Regions from separate parts of the Bacillus sp. ISL-39 genome, predicted to be linked through region 1. Evidence: riboswitches for the same ligand, from Rfam matches in the RefSeq annotation. Region 1 holds a riboswitch; each other region holds the start of a gene.
What was found. A riboswitch is a leader RNA that binds a small molecule or an ion and turns the genes downstream of it on or off. The one in region 1 is predicted to bind S-adenosylmethionine.
Positions count from the first base shown of each region.

Region 2: linked by a shared signal. The riboswitch ahead of J7E37_RS07375 (trans-sulfuration enzyme family protein) and the one ahead of J7E37_RS02775 (LLM class flavin-dependent oxidoreductase) in region 1 are both predicted to bind S-adenosylmethionine.
Region 3: linked by a shared signal. The riboswitch ahead of metK (methionine adenosyltransferase) and the one ahead of J7E37_RS02775 (LLM class flavin-dependent oxidoreductase) in region 1 are both predicted to bind S-adenosylmethionine.
Region 4: linked by a shared signal. The riboswitch ahead of J7E37_RS09550 (methionine ABC transporter ATP-binding protein) and the one ahead of J7E37_RS02775 (LLM class flavin-dependent oxidoreductase) in region 1 are both predicted to bind S-adenosylmethionine.

Region 1 is NZ_JAGGQM010000002.1:219,231-224,593, forward strand. Features, by position in the region: gene J7E37_RS02760 (DUF2785 domain-containing protein) at 1-534, shown strand, start outside; gene J7E37_RS02765 (hypothetical protein) at 589-1,131, opposite strand; gene J7E37_RS02770 (ATP-grasp domain-containing protein) at 1,341-2,294, opposite strand; gene J7E37_RS02775 (LLM class flavin-dependent oxidoreductase) at 2,325-3,374, opposite strand; SAM riboswitch class I at 3,517-3,622, opposite strand; gene J7E37_RS02780 (LL-diaminopimelate aminotransferase) at 3,705-4,886, opposite strand; gene clpP (ATP-dependent Clp endopeptidase proteolytic subunit ClpP) at 5,236-5,363, opposite strand, start outside.
Region 2 is NZ_JAGGQM010000005.1:265,318-270,680, forward strand. Features, by position in the region: gene J7E37_RS07370 (YflT domain-containing protein) at 1-326, opposite strand, end outside; gene J7E37_RS07375 (trans-sulfuration enzyme family protein) at 467-1,609, opposite strand; SAM riboswitch class I at 1,694-1,795, opposite strand; gene J7E37_RS22025 (CBS domain-containing protein) at 1,920-3,101, opposite strand; gene J7E37_RS07385 (YitT family protein) at 3,465-4,331, shown strand; gene J7E37_RS22225 (hypothetical protein) at 4,409-4,543, opposite strand; gene J7E37_RS07390 (amidase family protein) at 4,568-5,363, opposite strand, start outside.
Region 3 is NZ_JAGGQM010000011.1:6,080-11,442, reverse strand. Features, by position in the region: gene asnB (asparagine synthase (glutamine-hydrolyzing)) at 1-1,253, opposite strand, end outside; gene metK (methionine adenosyltransferase) at 1,572-2,774, opposite strand; SAM riboswitch class I at 3,061-3,202, opposite strand; gene pckA (phosphoenolpyruvate carboxykinase (ATP)) at 3,486-5,075, shown strand; gene J7E37_RS10475 (DUF3231 family protein) at 5,168-5,363, opposite strand, start outside.
Region 4 is NZ_JAGGQM010000009.1:92,197-97,559, reverse strand. Features, by position in the region: gene J7E37_RS09560 (MetQ/NlpA family ABC transporter substrate-binding protein) at 61-888, opposite strand; gene J7E37_RS09555 (methionine ABC transporter permease) at 910-1,575, opposite strand; gene J7E37_RS09550 (methionine ABC transporter ATP-binding protein) at 1,565-2,578, opposite strand; SAM riboswitch class I at 2,653-2,757, opposite strand; gene J7E37_RS09545 (chromate transporter) at 2,900-3,430, opposite strand; gene J7E37_RS09540 (chromate transporter) at 3,427-4,002, opposite strand; gene J7E37_RS09535 (methyl-accepting chemotaxis protein) at 4,568-5,363, opposite strand, start outside.

The DNA of each region.
Region 1 (5,363 bases):
ATTGCGCTTATTTTAGACAGGGACCGTGAAGAACGATTTCTTTCGCAAGAATTAGCCCTTAAAGCCATAGAGAGCAGCATTCTTTATTTAAAAGAAGAAGAAGATACTCGAAAATACGTCGAGGAAAAAGGCTGGGCCCATTCTATAGCGCACGGAGCTGACCTTTTGGCTGAGGCTGTTAAGCACCCATTATTTGACTTATCTTTAGCAAGCGAATGCCTTAATACAATCGGCGGTTGCATCCTAAAAGATACAGCTTATATCGATGAAGAAGATGAGCGTCTTATCTATGCGGTGTTTGCCCTATTAGAAAAGGGGATGAATGAACATCTATTAAAAGAGTGGATTGTGAATCTATCAAACAAAGTAGTGGATATTAAAAATACAGCTGGGTATACCCCTTACTTCTTCCGGATGAACACGAATGTAAATCAATTCATAAAATCGCTTTACTTCCGGCTGCTGTTTTTAAACACAGGGATGAATACAAGACAGGAGATTGAACGTATTTTAAAATCTCAAATCATAGTATAAAGAAATTTTCGGGGACTAAAAAGAACGCAAAGGTGCTTTGCGTCCTTTTCATACTTATAACATTTGTTTGGCCAATGAAATGGTGTCTTTCTTAATCTGCTCTTCGGATATATTCGGATTGTTGTAGCCAATATTATAATAGACCCCATCCTTTTCAAAAGAAAGGGTTCCGTTATAGTACCCTGCGACTTCTTCAGTTATTTGAACTTCATCCCCTAACGACTCGGCGTATTCCACTTTAAAGTTATGGATAGAAATCATAAGAATGATGTTATCTTCTTTGTTTTTTGAAACACTCATTAAATCGACTCTTAACTCTTTCCCATCGTGCTTGAAATCCTCAATGGTCATTTTCAGCGGCATACCGTCAAAAGGAAGTTCCTTAGGCGGGTATACTTCAAATGGCAATGCATCTAAGCCTACTTTCAAGGATGGTACATTATATAAGATCGGTATTCTTTTCAACTGTTCCTCGGTGGCATTCCCGGTTTGTTCCACTTTCTCGAGTTTACTAGTATCGAGCGCTCCATTTTGTTTTTGCTGGCAGCCGAAAAGCAATAGTATTAGGATTATAAGAATAAATGATAACTTTTTCATCTTTTCTCCCCCTTTACCTTTTAATACGGAAGAACGCTGGAAAAGTTTCAAAATTTACCCAAATACTCAAAAACTAACCAAACATTATTTCTTATTGTTCCAAACGTTTGCTCCAAAGCCCACCGCCAGGACACTGAAGATACTTCCAATCAAGATAGATTATCACATTTTACCTCAGAAAAAACAAAAAAAGCAGGGGAAATCCCTGCTTATCTTGTCACAGCCCCGTACTCGGCAGCCAGCTTTTCTCTTAAAAACTTTGCCAGCTCAAGCATGCCAAATTTTCCTGCCTTTGCCTCTGCATCGGGATTGTAATTCGTATTTGTATTGATATCGTAAGTGAAGATTTCCCCTGCCTCGTTTCTGATGAATTCAATTCCGGCAACATGAATATTATTTGATTCAAGTACTCTTTTATATTTTTCAATAATGGGATCATTAAAGCCTTCAATTACCTGGAATTTCGGCTTTTCTTCAACCTCTTCACCTACCGGGCAGAACAGGTCTCCAATCTGGCATGCATCAGCCGGGCATAATTCAAAACCTTCCGAAGTATCGACTTTCACTGCATAAGCAAACTGGCCGCCGACAAACTCGCATCTGGTAATATAGCCCTCCGGGGACTGGATATATTCCTGAATCAGTGTCACACCATCAACCGGTTCTTCAAAAGAAGGTCCGTCAACATATGCCTTCAGTGCTTCGATTGATTGAAACAGCTGGACCCCAAGACCTTTTCCTGCTCGATTATGCTTCGTGATAAATGCCTTCCCGTCAAATTCCTTCGCAGCATCCAATAGCTGTTTTTTCCCGACAGTCGCAATTGTCCTCGGAGTTTCTACTCCATGCTTGGCCAGCTCGAGGTATTGCTTGACCTTGCTTACTTCCAGTTCCAGCGCCCGGGATCCGTTGTATACCTTCCTGCCGTTGTTCTCCAGCCACGATAGAACCTGCGCTGTATATTCAGGGGCGAAGCGATGGCCTCTTGTGTGAGAGGAAGCGCTCATCCTGCTGTAAAAAATACCTTCTGGCGGTTCCTTCGATAAATCCAGCAGGCCTTCGTCCAGATGCCATTCCTCAAAAGGAATCCCCAGCTCCTCAAGCCTCTTTGTTAAATGAATGGTCCATTCACTATTTTCATGGATGATGTATACTTTGCTCATTATTTCTTCCTCCCCTTAGTTTAATGTAGATTATACAATCGCTTGCTTTCTTTTTGCCTCAACAAGCGGCATTACTTGTTTTGCGAAACGTTCCATTTCTTCGAGCTGCGGAGAGAATTGCAGTAATAGCAATCCTAAACCGGCATCTTCATACTGCAATATCCGCTCGGCGATTTGTTCTGGTGTCCCTACTAAATTTGGCCTCAGTCCACGGTTTGATACCGAGTAATCCTGAAGCTGAATTTGCTGTTCAAGCTGGGATTTGCTTGTAAAGTCCTTAAAGCCCGCATAGGCACTTGATTCTTTTACAGTCGTGATCCGTTCCAATTCTGCAAATGCTTCTTTTTCGGTATCGCGGCAAATGACATAGGCAGCCATTCCGAACTCTGACAGTCCTGGATTTGACGTAGCAGCTCTGCGGTCTTTCATATCGGTTATTTTCTGTTCAATTTCTTCTACTGTTCCGCCATGCATGACATAGGCATCGCATTTTTCAACAATAGTCTGTTTTCCCTTTGGACTTTCCCCGCCGGCATAAAGAATCGGATTTGGCCGCTGGACTGGTTTCGGGAACAGCTTCGTATCCTTCAGCTGATAAAACTTCCCTTCATAAGAGAAGCTATCTTCACTCCATAGTCCCTTGAGTACATCAATGAACTCCGTAGTCCGCTCATATCTTTCATCATGTTCGGTAAAGATCCCGCCGTACTGACGCGCTTCTTCCTCCCACCAGGCAGAAACGACATTGAGGGTAAATCGCCCGTTGCTGATTTGGTCTATGTTTGCCGCCATCTTTGCTGTGATTGCAGGATTGTGGAAACCCGGCCTAACAGCAGCCATGATCTCGATTTTTTCAGTCACAGAAGCCAAAGCAGCAGCTGTTGTCCAGGCTTCTAGGGAGTCATGCTCCGGGCCTTTGATATCATTAAGATACAATTCGGCGATCAAAGTAGTTGAGTAGCCCCACTCTTCTGCTGACTGAATCACCTGCTTTGCATAATCAAAGGTAGGCGGCATGTTTTCATCCTCTACATTCCTTAGCCATCCGCCAAATATCGGCAGCCAAAATCCATACTTCATCACAATCTCTCCTCTGCTCATTTAAACTCAACTTAACCAACCCGATAAGTTGGTTTTACAGGAAAAACATTAGAGACTTAAAATTAAGCCTCCTAAACACAAAAAGCTCCCTTCTTTAAGAAGAGAGCCATAGAATACTCTCTTCTCATCTTTCAGACAAAATTGTCCGCAGGAATTGGCACAGTATTCTTTCAGAACCTGTTGCCGAGGTTTCGCAGGGCCTTTCCCTCCACCTCTCTTGATAAGAAGACATCATGTATTAAATTTTAGTTTAATAAAGTGATAATATTCTAAATTCAAACAAAAGTCAATTCGTTTATCGAAATATTTTTATATTTCTATCGGAAATCCTGACAGAAATTTATTTACCCTCCGAGATGCCTCTATTAGTCTTTCTGGAGGCTGAACCATAGCGATCCTGACATACCCTTCGCCTTGTTTGCCAAAAGCATCACCAGGAACGACGGCAATCCCTTCTTCCTCAATTAGCTTGAAGGCAAAATCGCGGGATTTCCAGCCGGCAGGAATTTTAGCCCACACAAACATCGTTGCCGGAGAATTAGCCACTTCCCATCCGCTGTCCCGAAAACCAGATACCAAAGCATCCCGCCGTGCTTCATACTGCTTTAGCTGATCCTTCAGGAAAGAATAATCAGAAGTAAGTGCGGCAATCGCTGCTTTTTGGATTGGGTAAAAGATGCCGTAATCGATATGTGATTTAAAGGAAGCAAGAATATCGATGACCTGTGAATTTCCTGCTACATATCCAATACGGCAGCCTGCCATATTGAAAGTCTTTGAGAGTGAATTGAACTCTACTCCAACTTCCTTTGCACCAGGGACGGATAAGAAACTGATTTGCGGGTTATGATCGTAAATCAATTCAGAATAGGCGAAGTCATGTACGACTAGGATATTATGTACGTTGGCGAATTCGATCACCTGTTCAAAAAAGCTGGTGTCAGCAAGTGCAGTGACAGGATTTCCAGGATAGCTCAAGATCACCATTTTTGTTTTTTGTAAAATTTCAAGAGGAATCTCATTAAGCTGCGGCAGGAATTTATTCTCTTCCAGTAAAGGCATAGGATAAATAGTGCCGCCTGCGATGGTAACACTCGCTTCATAGATCGGGTAACCTGGATCTGGAACAAGTACATAATCACCAGGATCAATGATGGCTGTAGCAAGATGCGCAAGCCCATCCTGCGAGCCCATTAGCTGCAGGACTTCACTTCCAGCTTCCAGTTCAACCGAATAACGCTGATGGTAAAAGTATTTTACCGCCTCGTTAAATTCACTAATTCCCTTAAGCGTGTACCCATATTTCCCTGGATTCATCGAATATTTAGCAAGCTCCTCCATGACAAAAGAAGGCGGTCCAAAATCCGGGCTTCCAATACTCAGGTCGATCACATCTTTCCCGTTCATCAAGGCCGCCTGCTTACGGTCAACCACTTCCTGAAAAATACTGGATGTCATTTTTCTAATCTTTTCTGATCCGTAGATTTTCATGGACATTCCCCTTTACTGTTCATTCATTCATGATGTTTTCGTCGAGGTTGATTCATCTGAATTTTTAAAATATAAATTCGATTATAGCATTTTCGTTTGATCAGTTCTAGAAAAAAATAATATGAGCTGCTATCCACCTTAACTTGCAACTGATTAAGCTTTTATTGCGGATAATTCCAGTTGGTGGTGATTTTTAATGTCAGTTTGATTTTTTTTAACATTGATTGAAAGCCTTTTAATACCTGTTACCAACAATTTAATACCAGTTGGGATTTCGGGTAACCGGATAGGTTAGATTTGCGAATATCGATGTTAAAACACAAAAAGAGCTGCCCAGGGCAGCTCTCCACTATTCTCGTGTGATGATTTTGTCGATAATCCCATATTCGAGTGCTTCTTGGGCACTCATGAAATAATCCCTGTCTGTATCCTTTGCGATTTTTTCCACTGGCTGGCCTGTTCTCTCGGATATAATTT
Region 2 (5,363 bases), on a different contig from region 1:
CCTGCGCCTACTGCAGCGCCAGTAAGTGTCGCAGCGATTGGGCCCGCAGCTACGATTGGACCGATTCCAGGGATCGCAAGTGCGCCGATGCCTGCCAATAATCCAGTAAGGCCGCCTAATACGCCGCCTGTTGCCGCTCCTGCAGCAAGACCTTCCTCAGTCTTTGTACCGGTAGCTTCGTTTACATCGTGAACCTCATCTTCGTTTTTACTGATTACAGAAATGTCATCGGTTGAGTATCCCTGTCTTTTCAGGTCCTCAACAGCCTGGATTGCGTCTTGCTCGTTATCATATACTCCAACAAGATGTTTTTCATGTTCAAACATATTAAAAGCCTCCTTTAGACGAGTAGTCCCTATAAAAATACCCACACACAGGAGGCGTAAACCTTATGTCGAACGATTAACTGCTGATATGATAAACCAAAGAGACTTTTTTAGTTAAATTCGAAGCAACCCGAAATTTTTTAATTTCCAGCCTCAGTCAGTGCAGCTTCAAATTGCTCGATTATATCCTGGCTATTCTCGATTCCCACTGAAATCCTGACTAGTCGATACGTAATGCCAAGCTCTGCCTGAGCCTTTGGAGGCAGCGCGCGATGGGAGGTTTTCAGCGGATGGGAGACAGTCGTTTCAACTCCCGCAAGTGTAGGCACAATCTTTATCCAACCAAGCGATTTCAAAAACCTGTCTGTATCCACGTGTTCTGCCAGTTCAATTGTTACGATGGCACCAAAACCTTTTTCACCTTCTGAAAATGGATAATATACCTTTGAAACATTCTGATGTTCCTTCAGACTGTCAGCCAGCAACCTGGCATTTTCCGATTGAGCTTTCATTCTTAAAGCAAGGGTCTTCAACCCTCTGCAAGTCAGCCACGCTTCAAACGGGCTGAGGTTCGCACCAAGATTCACGATTCTTGCGCGCGCTTCTGCTATCAATACCTTCTTGCCAACGATAACACCAGAGGTAACATCACTGTGGCCTCCGATGTATTTCGTGGCACTGTGGACGACAAGATCGGCTCCTAGCAATAACGGGCGGACATAAAGCGGTGTAGCGAACGTATTATCAACTAATACAGTAAGATTTCTTTTCTTAGCCAGCGCAATGACGTCCTCCAATTTTTCAACACGGAGGAGCGGATTTGTGATGGACTCTGTGTAAAGAAGTTTCGTATTGGATTTGATGGCCTGCTCTACATTTTCTAGGTCTGCAAACGAGACAAACGTTGTTTCGATTCCAAAGCGCTCCAATTCAGCTTTCAGCATATGAAAACTGCCGCCGTAAACATCATCAGCCGCAACAATATGATCGCCATTCTTCACCACTGCCAGGACACCAGCTAAAATCGCAGCCAAACCAGAGGAAGCTGCTGCCCCGTCTTCCGCAAGTTCAAGTGCCGCTAAGGATTGACCAAGTTCATCCGTATTCGGATTTCCAACTCTTGAATATAAATAATTTCCCTCTCCCTGATAAAAGCCCTCAAGCTCATCAAGGTCATTAAAGGTAAATGCTGATGTCTGATAAATCGGTGTCGCCTTGCTCTTAATTCCTGTTTGCTTCTTATGTATGGAATGAAGTACTTCCGTTTCAAATTTTTTCGCCATTTGGTCACCTGCTTTTAGAATTTGTAGTATGGAAAAAATAATCATAAAAAACCTCTCCAAATAAGGAGAGGTTACAGTCAGCCTCACTTATCTTCAGACTGCAATCTTCAGGAATTAGCACCTTTCATTTTAAACGATGGTTGCCGGGCTTCACAGGGCCTGTCCCTCCGCCGCTCTTGATAAGAGTTATTTCGGTTTTAAAAATAGTTTAGATAGCTGAAGTATATCAGCATCCCTGGTTTATCGTCAATGACAGTTCACACACTGAAAACACTGGATTCACGCTGGAGACAGCTGGAAGATTGGCTGCTCAATCTTCCGGATCGCTGTCAAGCAAGTCCCACGGCGTTATCACTCCAATTGGCTTCCCGTGGCGGTCTCCCGTTTCCGTAATGATGACTGCCTGCAGTTTCTTGCCTCTTGTATGGTATCGCTCGAATAATTCTTCAATATGATAAAGTGATGCAGCCTCATCCACAAAGGTCACAAAGTAATTTTTCCCCTTCGTCAAAAGCTCTTTTACACGGACATCCTCGAAATGGACCACACTGTCGGAAAAATGCTTCGCCAGCCACTGGATGATTTCCGTTGAAGTCAGCAAGGCAACATACTTATCATCCTTGTCGTAGACAGGGAATCGTGTAAAATCAAACTTATTGATCACCTTTAGAACATCTTTAAGATAGGCATCCTCGTAATAGTAAAACACCGGGCTGGTCGCGATTGATAGTGCCGTCTGCGGCTTCTCAAACTCCCTTGCGATCTCCTCAATCCGTTCGACCACCTCGATATGCGGCTCGGCAATATAATAATCTGCGTTCACCCGCTCATGGACAATCGCATTGCGGAGCTTCGCAAACTGATGCAGTTCACTTTTATATTTACGAACCAATGAATGATTTTTATACCCAGAGTACAGCAGTTCCACGAACGCATCGCTGTCCGTTCCCTTTACCATTTCCTTCAGCGCTTTGTGAATCCTGTTAAAGGCCGTCTCGAACTTGCCGGATTGCTCTTTATGCTTTACTTCTTGATCTTCTGAAGTTTTCGCTCCTGAATCAGGATTTTTGTTTGATGAATTCTTGCCGCCTTCATTCCCACCCTTATTACCATTGCCGTTTATCGATTGTTTTGAGGCTGGTTTGCCATTTTCTTTACCATTCTTGGATTGATTGGAAGATGCCTTTCCATTGCCATTGCCGGCCTGTTGGGTGGAAGACCTGCTTTTATCGTTTTTTGAATGATTTGAAGAAGAGTTGCCCTTTTCTTTTTTTGATTGATGTGATGGCTTCCCATTTTCGCTTCCTTTATTGCCATCATGCTTTTGATTTCTTTCATCAGCCCGCTTCAGTCTGTTTTCCTCATTCTCCTGCGGCTTAGGGTTAGTTCTCATATATGACTTTCTCTTATTTTTACCAGTCTGATGATTCTTCTTATTTTTTGAATCTGACTGATTATTTGATTTATGTTTAGCTTGAGTATTGTTAGCCAAAAAAAGCCCCTCCGTAATTTCAAATAACTTCCCCCTTCTCATTACCCCATTTACCGGTTTTACTAATCATGGATATATAATGAAAAAATACCAGCTAGCTTTAATGTTTGATACAATAAGTATAGTACATACATTACTAATTAATAGTAGAGTTTTTATAGAGTCTCTTTTCGTAAACTTTGTTGCTTTCATAGTCAAACGTAAAAATCAGGTTATGAATATTTACGTTTTCTTATGCATTTTCAGTTAAGGAGCTGCTAGAAAAGGGCCCCTTGAAGCTAGCCAATATGCGGTTGATAGATTAATAACGAAAAGCAACAATCAATGCGAAAACATTCTTAATAGAAAAGGGTTTGATCTTTAGTGGCAACAACGAAGAAAAAAAGAATAATCAAAGAGGTCACACAGCTTGTGACGATCACAATCGGCGCGGTTATCGCGGCATTCGGGCTCGATCTGTTCCTTGTTCCTAACGCGATCCTTGACGGAGGGGTCATCGGGCTGTCAATCATCGCAGCGGAACTGACGAACATCTCGATGAGTATATTCCTGTTAGTGTTTAACCTTCCTTTCCTATATATCGGATATCGGAGAATGGGATTGAAATTTACGTTCCGCACCTTATATGGAGTCATTATTTTATCCGGCGCGACTGCTTATTTACACCATTTTGAACCTGTGACGGATGATTTATTTTTAGCAACGATCATCGGAGCGGTAATCCTTGGCACAGGGGTTGGTCTGGTCATCCGGGCAGGCGGCGCACTGGATGGAACCGAAATCATCGCCATCCTTGTCAGCAAAAAGCGCACCGTCTCTGTCGGTCAGATTGTCATGGTCATGAACTTATTCATCTTCATTTTAGCCGCCCTGCTAGTGTTCAGCTGGGAAACGGCCATGTACTCCATCATCACCTATTTCATTGCCTTCAAGATGATCGACGTCGTCGTCGAAGGGATGGAGGAGCTAAAATCCGTCACAATCATTTCCGATGTTCCTGAAGAAATCGCCGAAGCATTGCTAAAACAATTAGGCCGGGGCATGACCTACATCCAGGGCCAGGGTGTTTTTTCAAGTGAACCAAAGAAAATCATCTACACCATCGTCAGCCGGATCGAATTGTCCACACTGCGCTCAGTTGTCAACGAAATCGATCCAAATGCGCTTGTCGCCATTGAAAATGTCGCCGACGTTTCAGGAAGCAACTTTGATAGGAGCAGCGGACATTAATAAGGCGGCATCAGCCTTGTGAATGAGGACAATTTTTAAAAAGTGCCCTGGCGAACAATCGCCGGGGCACTTTGCTGTCAATCAATCGGATTGTTGAATTTCTTTTCTTTCTGGCCTGTTGTGAATTCGACTAGTTCTTCGGGTGTATTGTTGCCCTTCTTCTTGTTGTTGTTGCGCTGGGCGTTTCCGTTGCCAAGCTTTTGTCTACCCATTCTACCTCGCTCCTTTTGATGGATTCATGAAGTAGTATGGATTTTTTCTCCGGCGTTTATTCTAAGTTCAGGCACCTGGCGCACCTTAGTTGCCTGCTCGTATGCATAGGCAAGCCTGATCAGAAATGGTTCGCTGAAGGCGGTACCTGTGAAGGTGATGCCGACTGGCTCTCCATCTTCAGTAAAAGCAGTCGGGACCGTAACGGATGGGTACCCTGCTTTTGAGCCGATTGTTGAGCCATCCATCGGGAACAGCACCGCATCCGCTCCATATTCTTTCAATGCATAGTCAATTCCCTGCTCCCTTGCCATATAAAGATTGTATTCGAGCTCTTCGAGGTACTCAGCCTCGGTCAGTGTCCCGCTTGTCGCATCCGATTCGAGCAGCACTTCCTGCCCGTATTTCAGCATTTTCTCGCCATGCTCATAATTGAAAGCAATCACGTCAGCAAGCGTCCTGACTGGAACATTCGGTGCCAGACCGTTCAGATAAGCATTCAAATCCGCTTTGAATTCATAGCTCAAAACTTTGTACCCCCAGGTTGCTTTCGCCGCCGGGATTTCTGCTTCAACGATCTCTGCGCCAAGCTCTTCCAGTTTTTCAACCGCTTTTTGAAAAATATGCTCCTGCTCCTGGGTCCACTTGCCAATATACTCTTCCCTGACAACAGCGATTTTGGCTCCTTTTAATGCATGTTCATCGAAAAGAGAGCCGTGACTGAATTCCGGAAAGCTGACCATCGTTGCCGGGTCTTGCGGATCCTGGCCGACAATCGCTTCCAAAAGGTAAACCGCGTCCTTTACAGTTCTCGCCATCGGG
Region 3 (5,363 bases), on a different contig from region 1:
GGCGTCACGCCGCGTTCAATGAAGCTTTTCCCCTTCATTCCCTCTGGCATCATTTTCGCGATGCCTTTTAGCATGACCTTCCCTGCCTGTGGGATTTTTTTGAACATCTCAAGATCCTGCGGTTCACGGTAGATATTGTATCCGCCGAACAGTTCATCCGCTCCTTCACCTGAAAGGACAACCGTTACATGCTTCCGTGCTTCACGGGCAACAAAATACAAAGGGATCGCTGCCGGGTCGGCAAGCGGGTCATCCATATGCCACATGATTTTCGGCAGTTCATCCATGTATTCCTGCGGACTGATTACATAGCTGATGTTTTCGACACCGAGTCGATCGGCTGTTTCCTTCGCGACGTCAATTTCGCTGAAGCCATTCTGTTCAAAACCAACAGAGAATGTCTTGATTCCAGGATGGTACTGCTTCGCAATCGACGCGATGATCGAAGAATCAATTCCGCCAGAAAGGAATGATCCAACCGGCACATCACTGCGCATGTGGATTTTTACGGATTCAAACAGGACGTCCCTGATCTCCTTCGTGAATTCATCCTCCGTTTTGTGGATTGGCGAAAAGCTCGCTTTCCAGTAACGCTTGATTTCCATCGGTGAACCGATTTTCTTTGTAAAATAATGCCCCGGTTCAAGCTTGTAAATGCCTTCGGACATTGTATTCGGCTCTGGTACGAACTGATATGTCAAATAATGCTGGAGAGCCTTGTAATCAAGGACATCGTTTTCCAGTGCAAGCAGGATACTCTTTTTCTCAGAACCAAAGAACGTGCGGTCGCCATCTTCAAAGTAGAAAAATGGCTTGATGCCAAAATGGTCACGGGCACCGTAAAGAACCTGCTCCTGCTTATCCCAGATGACAAACGCGAACATTCCGCGCAGCTTGTCGACAGCCTGCTCTTTAAGATGGCTGTATAGAGCAATGATGACTTCAGTATCCGAGTGAGTTTCGAAGCTAAGCCCTTCTTCAATCAACTCTTCACGAAGCTCAAGATAGTTGTAGATTTCCCCGTTGAAAATGATCCAGTAACGCTCATTTTCATAGGTCAAGGGCTGATGGCCAGCCTCAAGGTCGATGATGCTCAGACGGCGGAAGCCGAATTGGATATGCTCATCATAGAAATATCCATCATCATCAGGCCCGCGATGGGTAATGATATTATTCATATTTTTAAACAGCTGCTTATTATATCCGCTGAATTCCTGTGCATTCTCATGTACACAACCGATAAAACCACACATTATGTACTTCACCTTCTCCATTTCAGAAAAAATTTAGTTTTTCATTTCAGAAAAAATTTAGTTTTGCGCTGATTTCCGCTCAAGGCGCGATTTTTATAACAAAGAACCTAAAGAAATGCATCTTTCTAAAAACATACCATCTAATACTATCATTAAACGCAAAATTTTTGCAGTAAAATCTAAGGGAAATTTAAGGTAATACTCTATTTTACACCTTTTGAACCAGGTGCAAACCAGGCGAGTTTTTGAGTGTTCCCTGATTAGACGGCAAATAATAAAGGGAGTTACATATTCCTATGCAACTCCCTTTGTACTTTTTTATTTATCTAGTGCTTGGGTGCGAAGCGTCTCTGCCTTGTCTGTACGCTCCCATGGAAGGTCAACGTCAGAACGGCCAAAGTGTCCATAAGCAGCTGTCTGCTTGTAAATTGGCTTGCGCAGGTCAAGCATATTGATGATTCCAGCAGGACGAAGGTCGAAGTTGCTTTCTACAACGTCGATCAATACATCTTCGCTTACTTTGCCTGTTCCGAAAGTATCGATTGAGATGGATACCGGACGAGCAACACCGATTGCGTATGCAAGCTGAACTTCAACTTTTTCAGCAAGGCCGGCAGCTACAATGTTCTTCGCAACGTAACGTGCAGCGTATGCAGCTGAACGGTCAACTTTTGTAGGATCCTTACCAGAGAATGCGCCTCCGCCATGGCGAGCGTATCCGCCGTAAGTATCTACGATGATCTTGCGGCCAGTAAGACCTGCATCACCCTGTGGTCCGCCGATTACGAAACGGCCAGTTGGATTGATGAAGTATTTTGTGTTTTCGTCGATCAATTCCGCTGGTACAACAGGCTTGATGACATGTTCTTTAAGGTTGCGCTGGATTTGCTCGAGCGAAACTTCCGGGTGGTGCTGAGTGGAGATAACAATTGTATCGATGCGGACTGGCTTGTCGTTCTCATCGTACTCTACTGTTACCTGAGTTTTTCCGTCTGGACGAAGGTATGGAAGGATTTCTTCCTTGCGCACTTCAGTCAGGCGGCGGGAAATCTTATGTGCCAATGAAATCGGAAGCGGCATTAGCTCTTTCGTTTCGTTGCAGGCAAACCCGAACATTAAGCCCTGGTCTCCTGCTCCGATTGCTTCGATTTCTGCATCGGACATTTGGCCTTCACGTGCTTCAAGCGCCTGGTCAACACCCATTGCGATGTCAGCAGACTGCTCGTCAATTGAAGTCAATACAGCGCATGTTTCAGAGTCGAAACCGTACTTCGCGCGAGTATAGCCAATTTCCTTGACTGTTTCACGAACGATTTTCGGAATGTCTACGTATGTAGATGTAGTGATTTCCCCTGCAACAAGTACAAGTCCTGTTGTAACTGATGTTTCAGCAGCAACACGTGCATTAGCATCTTTTGCAAGGATCGCATCCAAAATCGCGTCAGAAATCTGGTCGCAGATTTTATCCGGATGGCCTTCTGTTACTGATTCAGAAGTGAACAAACGGCGTTTGTTTGACATCTGAGTTCCTCCCTTATTTATAAAAATTGATCGAGGCTGTCCCAATACAGACCCCGGGTTGATACGGTACTCATTCCCTATGTAGTATGAAATAAACGCTGAGTTTTTATTAGAAAAATTTGTTTAGGATTCATGGTGAATGTCTTTTTTTCCTAATTTCACCCACGGGAGCAATGACACCTAAGAAGGCAGTCCAGCAGCATTTCCATGCATCGGACAGAAAAAAGCAATATAAAAAACCTCTCCATTTACGAGGAAAGGTTTTTGCTTAAATCCGCGCCTTTCGCTCTTATCGTTCAAGGGCAGTTCCCTTGCGTCAGGTTAGCACCTTTGCCCGGAAAAAGATCAGCATTCCAAAGGCTGTTTTTTCACGTTTGCAGGTTGCTGGGTTTCATTGGGCCTGTCCCTCCACCAGCTCGGGATAAGAGAGTATCCGTTCAAGGACAAATCATATCGAAACTATAATTGCATGTCAATGATTTTCTCGGTAATTTTGTCGATTGTTGTTGAAAGTTTTTTTGTATAATAAAAAGGTACTTAAATGAACCCTTTTTGCTTGACTATATAAAGAAAGAATTATATAACGCAAGTGAGGTACAAGGTAATTTTCCGAATCATTAGTATAGATTAATTGAACCAATGTGTTATACTAATAACGAGATGTAAACACTTACAAATTATTAATCTTTTAAAAAAGGAAGGTATTCTCCGATGAATGTTGTAGGAATATCAAATGAACTTTCAGCATTATTAAAAGGAAGCAATGTACAGGTGCAGTTATCCGTTCCCCAGCTTGTTGAAAAGGTCCTGAACCGGAACGAAGGGCTCCTGACTTCAACTGGTGCAGTCAGAGCGACTACTGGTAAATATACTGGCCGTTCACCTAAAGATAAATTCATTGTCGAAGAAGAGTCAGTGAAGGATAAAATTGACTGGGGTTCTGTCAACCAGCCGATTTCCGAGGAATCTTTTACAAAGCTATATAATAAGGTATTGAATTTCCTTAAAGAAAAAGAAGAAGTTTTTGTATTCAAAGGATTCGCTGGCGCTGACAAGAAATACCGCCTTCCGATCCAGGTCATCAACGAATACGCCTGGCACAACCTTTTCGCACATCAATTGTTCATCCGTCCAACTGAGGAAGAGCTTGCAGACCATGAATCTGAATTCACGGTCATATCTGCACCGACTTTCAAAGCGGATCCAGAGGTTGATGGAACGAATTCCGAGACATTCATCATCGTTTCCTTTGAACAGCGCGTCGTGTTGATCGGCGGAACAGAATATGCGGGCGAAATGAAGAAATCGATTTTCTCCGTGATGAACTACCTGCTTCCTGAAAACGGCATCCTTTCCATGCACTGCTCTGCAAATGTGGGACGCGAAGGAGATGTTGCATTGTTCTTCGGCTTGTCCGGAACCGGAAAAACAACTCTGTCAGCTGATAACAATCGCCGCCTGATTGGTGATGATGAGCATGGCTGGTCAGCTAACGGTGTCTTCAACATCGAAGGCGGCTGCTACGCGAAGTGCATCAACTTATCGAAGGAAAAAGAACCGCAGATTTATGATGCAATCCGCTTCGGATCTGTTCTTGAAAATGTCGTGGTCGATGATGAGACCCGAGTTGCGGATTATGATGACGGCAGCCTGACTGAAAACACTCGTGCAGCTTATCCGATCCAGGCAATCGATAACATCGTAGACCCTAGCATTGCCGGTCATCCGAACGCGATCGTCTTCCTGACTGCTGATGCTTTCGGAGTCTTGCCTCCAATCGCCAGGCTGACGAAGGAACAGGCAATGTACCATTTCTTGAGCGGATATACATCAAAGCTCGCTGGAACTGAGCGCGGGATCACTTCACCGCAGGCAACGTTCTCGACTTGCTTTGGTTCACCTTTCCTTCCGCTTGCAGCAACAAGATATGCGGAAATGCTCGGTGAAAAAATTGACGAGCACAATGCGAAGGTCTTCCTCGTGAACACAGGCTGGACAGGCGGGGAGTATGGCACAGGAAGCCGCATGAAGCTGGCCTACACACGCGCAATGGTCCAGGCAGCACTTGAGGGCGAACTGAACAATGTCGAAACCGTCAAAGACGAAATCTTCGGCCTGGATATTCCGGCACATGTACCTGGTGTACCTGACGATGTCCTCCAGCCCGTCAAAACATGGAGCGACAAAGAATCATACTACGCAAAAGCAAACGAACTCGCAGGCAAGTTCCGTGAAAACTTCAAAAAGTTCACAAACGTACCATCCGTGATCGAAGAAAAAGGCGGACCTACAGCGAAATAGACATAAAGGCCATTTCCAAACGGAAATGGCCTTTTCTTTTCTCCAATCTATTGGTTAACGTGAAAAAACAAAGCTAACTATGGCAATTCATACTAATTACTTCTGTTTCTTAATGCTTCCCTATCGACATTTTGCGGAGGCTGTTCCATCCATCTGTTATTAATCATTATTTTAATCCCGTCATTTGCATATTGAAGGATTTCAGTCACAAGTCTTGTATAATCTCCGCCTAAATCTTTTCTTAGGCTTGCTCCCATTGCTGTTCCGTAACCACCAACACTGATAGCA
Region 4 (5,363 bases), on a different contig from region 1:
GCTATAAAAAAGGAAAGTCCCGGGAGCTTTGGCTGCCGGGACTTCATTATTATGACTTTCCTACTTCATCCACTCTGGCTTTCCGAAACCTTTGAACTCTTCATCGATGATTTCTTCAAACTCAGCGGATTCTACAACTTCTTTGATGTCCTTTGCAAACTGGGCATCCTGGTCTTTTGTGTTGATAACCACGCGGTTACGGTATTGGTCTGGCATGTTTTCAAGCTGAAGCGCGTCCAGCAGGTTCATTTTTGCTGCAAGGGCAAAGTTTCCTGGTACAGCTGATAGGTCGACGCTTTCTACTGCTCTTGGAAGCTGTGCTGCTTCAATCGGCTTGAACTGCAAGTTCTTGACATTGTCTTTTACATCTTTCTCAGAAACTGTCAGTGGGTCAGCATCAGGATCAAGCTTGATTAATCCAGCGTCCTCAAGGATCAGGAAGGCACGCGCTGCATTTGTTGGGTCATTTGGAATCGCGATGGCAGAACCGTCTGCGACTTCATCCAGTGAATTGAATTTCTTTGAGTAAATCCCCATTGGCGCGGTTGGCACGACAATCACTTCCGATAGCTCAAGTTTATGTTCTTTCGCGAAGTTTTCCATATAAACCTTGTGCTGGAACAGGTTAGCATCTAGATCACCTTTTGACAAAGCCAGGTTCGGCTGGATGTAATCGCTGAACTCGACTACTTTCACTTCATAGCCTTTTTTCTCAAGGAGCGGCTTGATCCCCTTTGTGACCATATCGCTGTATGGACCGGATGTCGCACCGAATGTCACATGTTTTGCGTCTGCTTCCGCATCGCCGCTGGATGCTGAGTCGCTGCCGCATGCGGCAAGCAGCCCGATTGATAAAAATAACAGTACAAACAATAATAATTTCTTCATTTTAAAAGAACCCCCTAATATTTATCTTTTGTCTACTAATCTTGCAATCCTGTCCCCGCCAAATTGGATCAGCTGGACGAGGCAGATGAGGATAATGACTGTTGTGATCATGATGGTATTGTCGTATCGGTAATAGCCAAAGCGGATCGCCAGGTCACCGACTCCACCTCCGCCGACAATGCCGGCCATTGCCGAATACGCAACAAGGCTGATAATTGTGATGGTTACCCCCTGGACAATGCCAGGCTTCGCTTCAGGTATCAGTACATCGTTGATGATCATCCATGGAGTCGCGCCAGTTGCAACGGCAGCCTCTATGACTCCTTTATCAATTTCCCGAAAGCTTTGCTCTACGATTCTCGCAAAAAACGGAATTGCCGCGACCGACAATGAAACAGATGCCGCTGTCGGACCAATTGTCGTGCCAGCAATTAAATTCGCAAGCGGGAGAAGGGCGATCAGCAAGATAATGAATGGAACCGAACGGATCATATTGACGATGAAGCCGGCAATATTTTTAAAAAGCTGGTTTTCCAGGAACAGTCCTTTGTCAGTGACAAAAAGAAGGACTCCTGTTGGCAATCCAACGATGATGGCGACAAGGATGGAGATGCCGACCATATAGATCGTTTCAAAAAACGCTTTATTCAATTCAGGCAGCAGTGCAATCAGGTTATCAAGCAGCATCATCAATCACCTCCAGATTTTTAGTCCTTGCCGCTATATAGGCAATCGCCCGGTCAATCTCCAGCTGGTCGCCCGAAATCTCCATAATGAAAATGCCCAATGGAATATCCTGAATATATTCAATCTTTCCATGCAGGATATTTCCGCGAACCTTATAGGTCTGGAACACATCAGAAATGACTCCCTGTTCGGCAATTTCACCCTGGAAATAGATTTTGATCAGCTTTCCTCGACGCTCCTTCAGCAATCTTTCCGGCAGTTCGAATTGAAGGATGGCGTTGACAAAGTCCCTTGTGAGAGCTTGTTTCGGATTCGCGAAGACTTCATACACCTCTCCTTCTTCAATGATTTTCCCGTCTTGCATAACAGCCATCCTGTCGCAGATGGTCTTGACGACTTCCATCTCGTGGGTGATGAGGACAATCGTGATGCCCAATTCACTATTAATCTTTTTAAGTAAGGATAGGATTGATTTCGTAGTGCTTGGATCCAGAGCAGAAGTAGCCTCATCACATAAGAGCACAGATGGATTGTTCGCCAGCGCCCTGGCGATACCGACCCGCTGTTTCTGTCCGCCTGACAATTGTGCCGGATAGACATCCCTTTTATCAGTGAGGCCGACCATATCAAGAAGCTCCGTCACTCTATCATTGATTTTCGCTTTCGGAGTGCCGGCCGCTTTAAGCGCAAAGGCGATGTTTTCACTAACTGTCTTTGCGCTGACAAGATGGAAGTGCTGAAAGATCATCCCGATTTTCAGGCGCGCTTTCCTCAGTTCACTCTTGTTCAAAGAAGTTAGCTCCAGACCATCAATATGTATTTCTCCGGATGTTGGTTTTTCAAGAAGATTCAGGCATCGGATTAAAGAACTTTTACCGGCTCCGCTGTATCCGACAATACCGTAAATCTCTCCCTTTTCTACTTTTAATGAAACTTGGTCAACACCTGTAACCGCCCCTTTTTTTGTTTCATAAATCTTGACCAGGTTTTCCACTTCAATCATGATTTGCACCCCCGTTTTTAAAAAATAAAAAAGCCTCTTTCATTCAAAGAAAGAGGCATCGTAAACATCTATACGACTTATCTTTCAGAATGAAAACATTCTGCAGGAAGTGGCACCTTTCCCAAAAGGAGGTTGCCGGACGTCATAGGGCCTAATCCCTCAGTCTCTCTTGATAAGTAACTTATTTAATTAATTTCGATAATTGAAATATTAAGTCTATCTGATTTATTTGTCAACAAAGTTTTTTGAGGTTTTTCTCATGTTACCGCTTACAGGGCTGCAGGAGTAAGGAATTATTTTTTGAAAAAGAAAACCCCTTGTTTACGATAAAACAAGGGCACCGTAAACAAGGGATCCTGCGATGACATAGGCAGGGTGGACTTTGAATTTTTCCATCAGGATGAAGCTGATTCCGCCAATCAGAATGGTATGCATCAGCCCGACCCCCTCATAGGAAGAGAAAAAGAAATCATAGGTCATGACTCCTAAAAGGACGGCAATGACAGGGCGGACGACGATTGTCAGCCTTTTGACACGGGGTGAATCTTTAAACTTCATTAACAAACCGAGCAAGCTGATCATCAGGATTAGGGATGGTGCTACCGTGGCAAATACCCCAACTATAGCTCCGAGGATTCCTCCTTCTGCATATCCGATATACCCAGCCATCTTGGTAGCAATCGGGCCAGGCAGGGCGTTCCCCATTGCCAGCACCTCACTGAATTCATTGACTGACATCCAACCATATCGGTCAACGACTTCATTTTCGATTAATGGAATGGAGGCAGGGCCGCCGCCGTATCCTAAAATCCCTGGAATAAAAAAGGCCAAAAATATATGGAAATAAATCACTGCTGCTCCCCTCCTGTTTGTTTATTTTCAGATGTTGCAGGGTCTTTTTTCAGCAAGGCACCGAGCAGCAAGACAAAAATTAAAATAGCGGGATGCAGATTCAAGAATTGAAGAAGAACCAGGCTGCCAATAAGCGCCACAGCTGTCCACGCCCAACCAAGGTTTGATTTACCTGACTTCTTGATAAAATCCCATGTCAGGACAGCAAGCATGACGGCAACAACTGGAACAACAGCCTCTGCCATTCCTTTCACCCAAGGCTCATCTTTGTATGAGTTCAGACCGGTCAGCAGCAGGATCATCAGGATAATTGCTGGAATCATCGTTGCTGCAAGGGCATTGATCATACCAAGGTATCCCCCTACTCGATAGCCAATGTAGCCCGCCATTTTTGTGGCAATCGGACCCGGCAGCGCATTTCCCAAAGCAAGAACATCACCGAATTCATCAGAATCCATCCATTTATATTTTTCAACCACTTCCTTATGTACAAGCGGAATCGAAGACGGGCCGCCGCCATATCCAAGGATTCCCACGCGAAAAAATGCTAAGAATAAATCTCTTTGCTTCAAAACTTCACCTTCTAATCTATTATTGATGCAACTAATCGTATCCTTATGAAATGAAATCAAATCCAGCCTCAAAAGTGTACCGTTCCAGGAACAGCAATCTATTCAATCTATACTTATATCTTGTATTTAATTATAGACTCATATAATCAATACTGCATGTCAAATTCAAGTAATTTTACCGTGTGGGCCTATTTCATCGTAATTTTCGCCATTCAGGTGTCTCAAATTCTCCCCGCCACGCAAGGTATTGACGAATTATTAATTATCCCTGCCAATTTTTGATCAATTCGGCAAACTCCACGAATATTTCGACCCAGCAGCATTTCTGCAGTTTCGGCTGCATATAGCTCTTCATATAAGGCTCTTTTCTCATACTTTGTTGCTATTGACTACCAAATATGATTGAATGACCTATTTTTCCTCGCAAAGTAGACTCTTTTGTGAGGTAAAGAGCACGCAAACTTATTACCGATCCTTATATTACGTTAAAATCGGCTTTAGGATTTTAACAACAATCTTTACGAAAAAAAGTACCACAGGCCCTAAGGCTATGATACTCATCTTATTATCTATTAAACTTAAAAACTGAAACGGATACATTCAACTCATTTGTCAGCTTCCTCAGGTCTGTCACCTTTTTCGAAAGGTTGCCGAATGCAGATAATTGTTCCGTTGTGGATGCGGAGATTTCTTCGCTTCCAGCGGCTGTTTCCTCTACGACCGCACTGATCGATTCAACATTATGCAGAACCCTGGCTCCCAATTCCTTCGAAGCTTCCATACCTTTGACAAGCTGAGTAACTTTCTCTGAGATGCCGCTTACCTTCGATTCAATATTCACAAAAGCAGACATTGTCAGGCTCATTGATTCCATCTGCTCTTCTGCGATTGCTCCGCCTTTGTTTACCGCTTCTCCGATTCCTTCAAGTCCAGTCTTTAGGAGATTGACCATATCAAAGATTTGTGTTGTGGCTCTGTTGGATTCTTCAGCCAGCTTCCTGACCTCTGAGGCAACGACTGCAAATCCTTTTCCGGCTTCTCCTGCCCTTGCTGCTTCAATCGCCGCATTCAATGCCAGCAGATTGGTCTGATCCGCGATGGCTGAAACAGTTTGGGCCATATCCTGGATTTTTGCCGCATAGCCTGCAAACTGATCAGTCGCTGCCTGGATTGAAGCAGAGGCTTCTTTGTTTTCGGTAATTAAGACTTTTTGCCCCTCGATCGCTTTTCTGCCTGCGCTGATTGCTTCCACCGCTTCCTGGCTATACGAGGAAGATTCCTGGGTGTAATCGAGGTTCAGCATGATTTCCTTATCCATTTCATCAATCAGCTCGACTGATTGCTGAAGATCTTCCGAGACA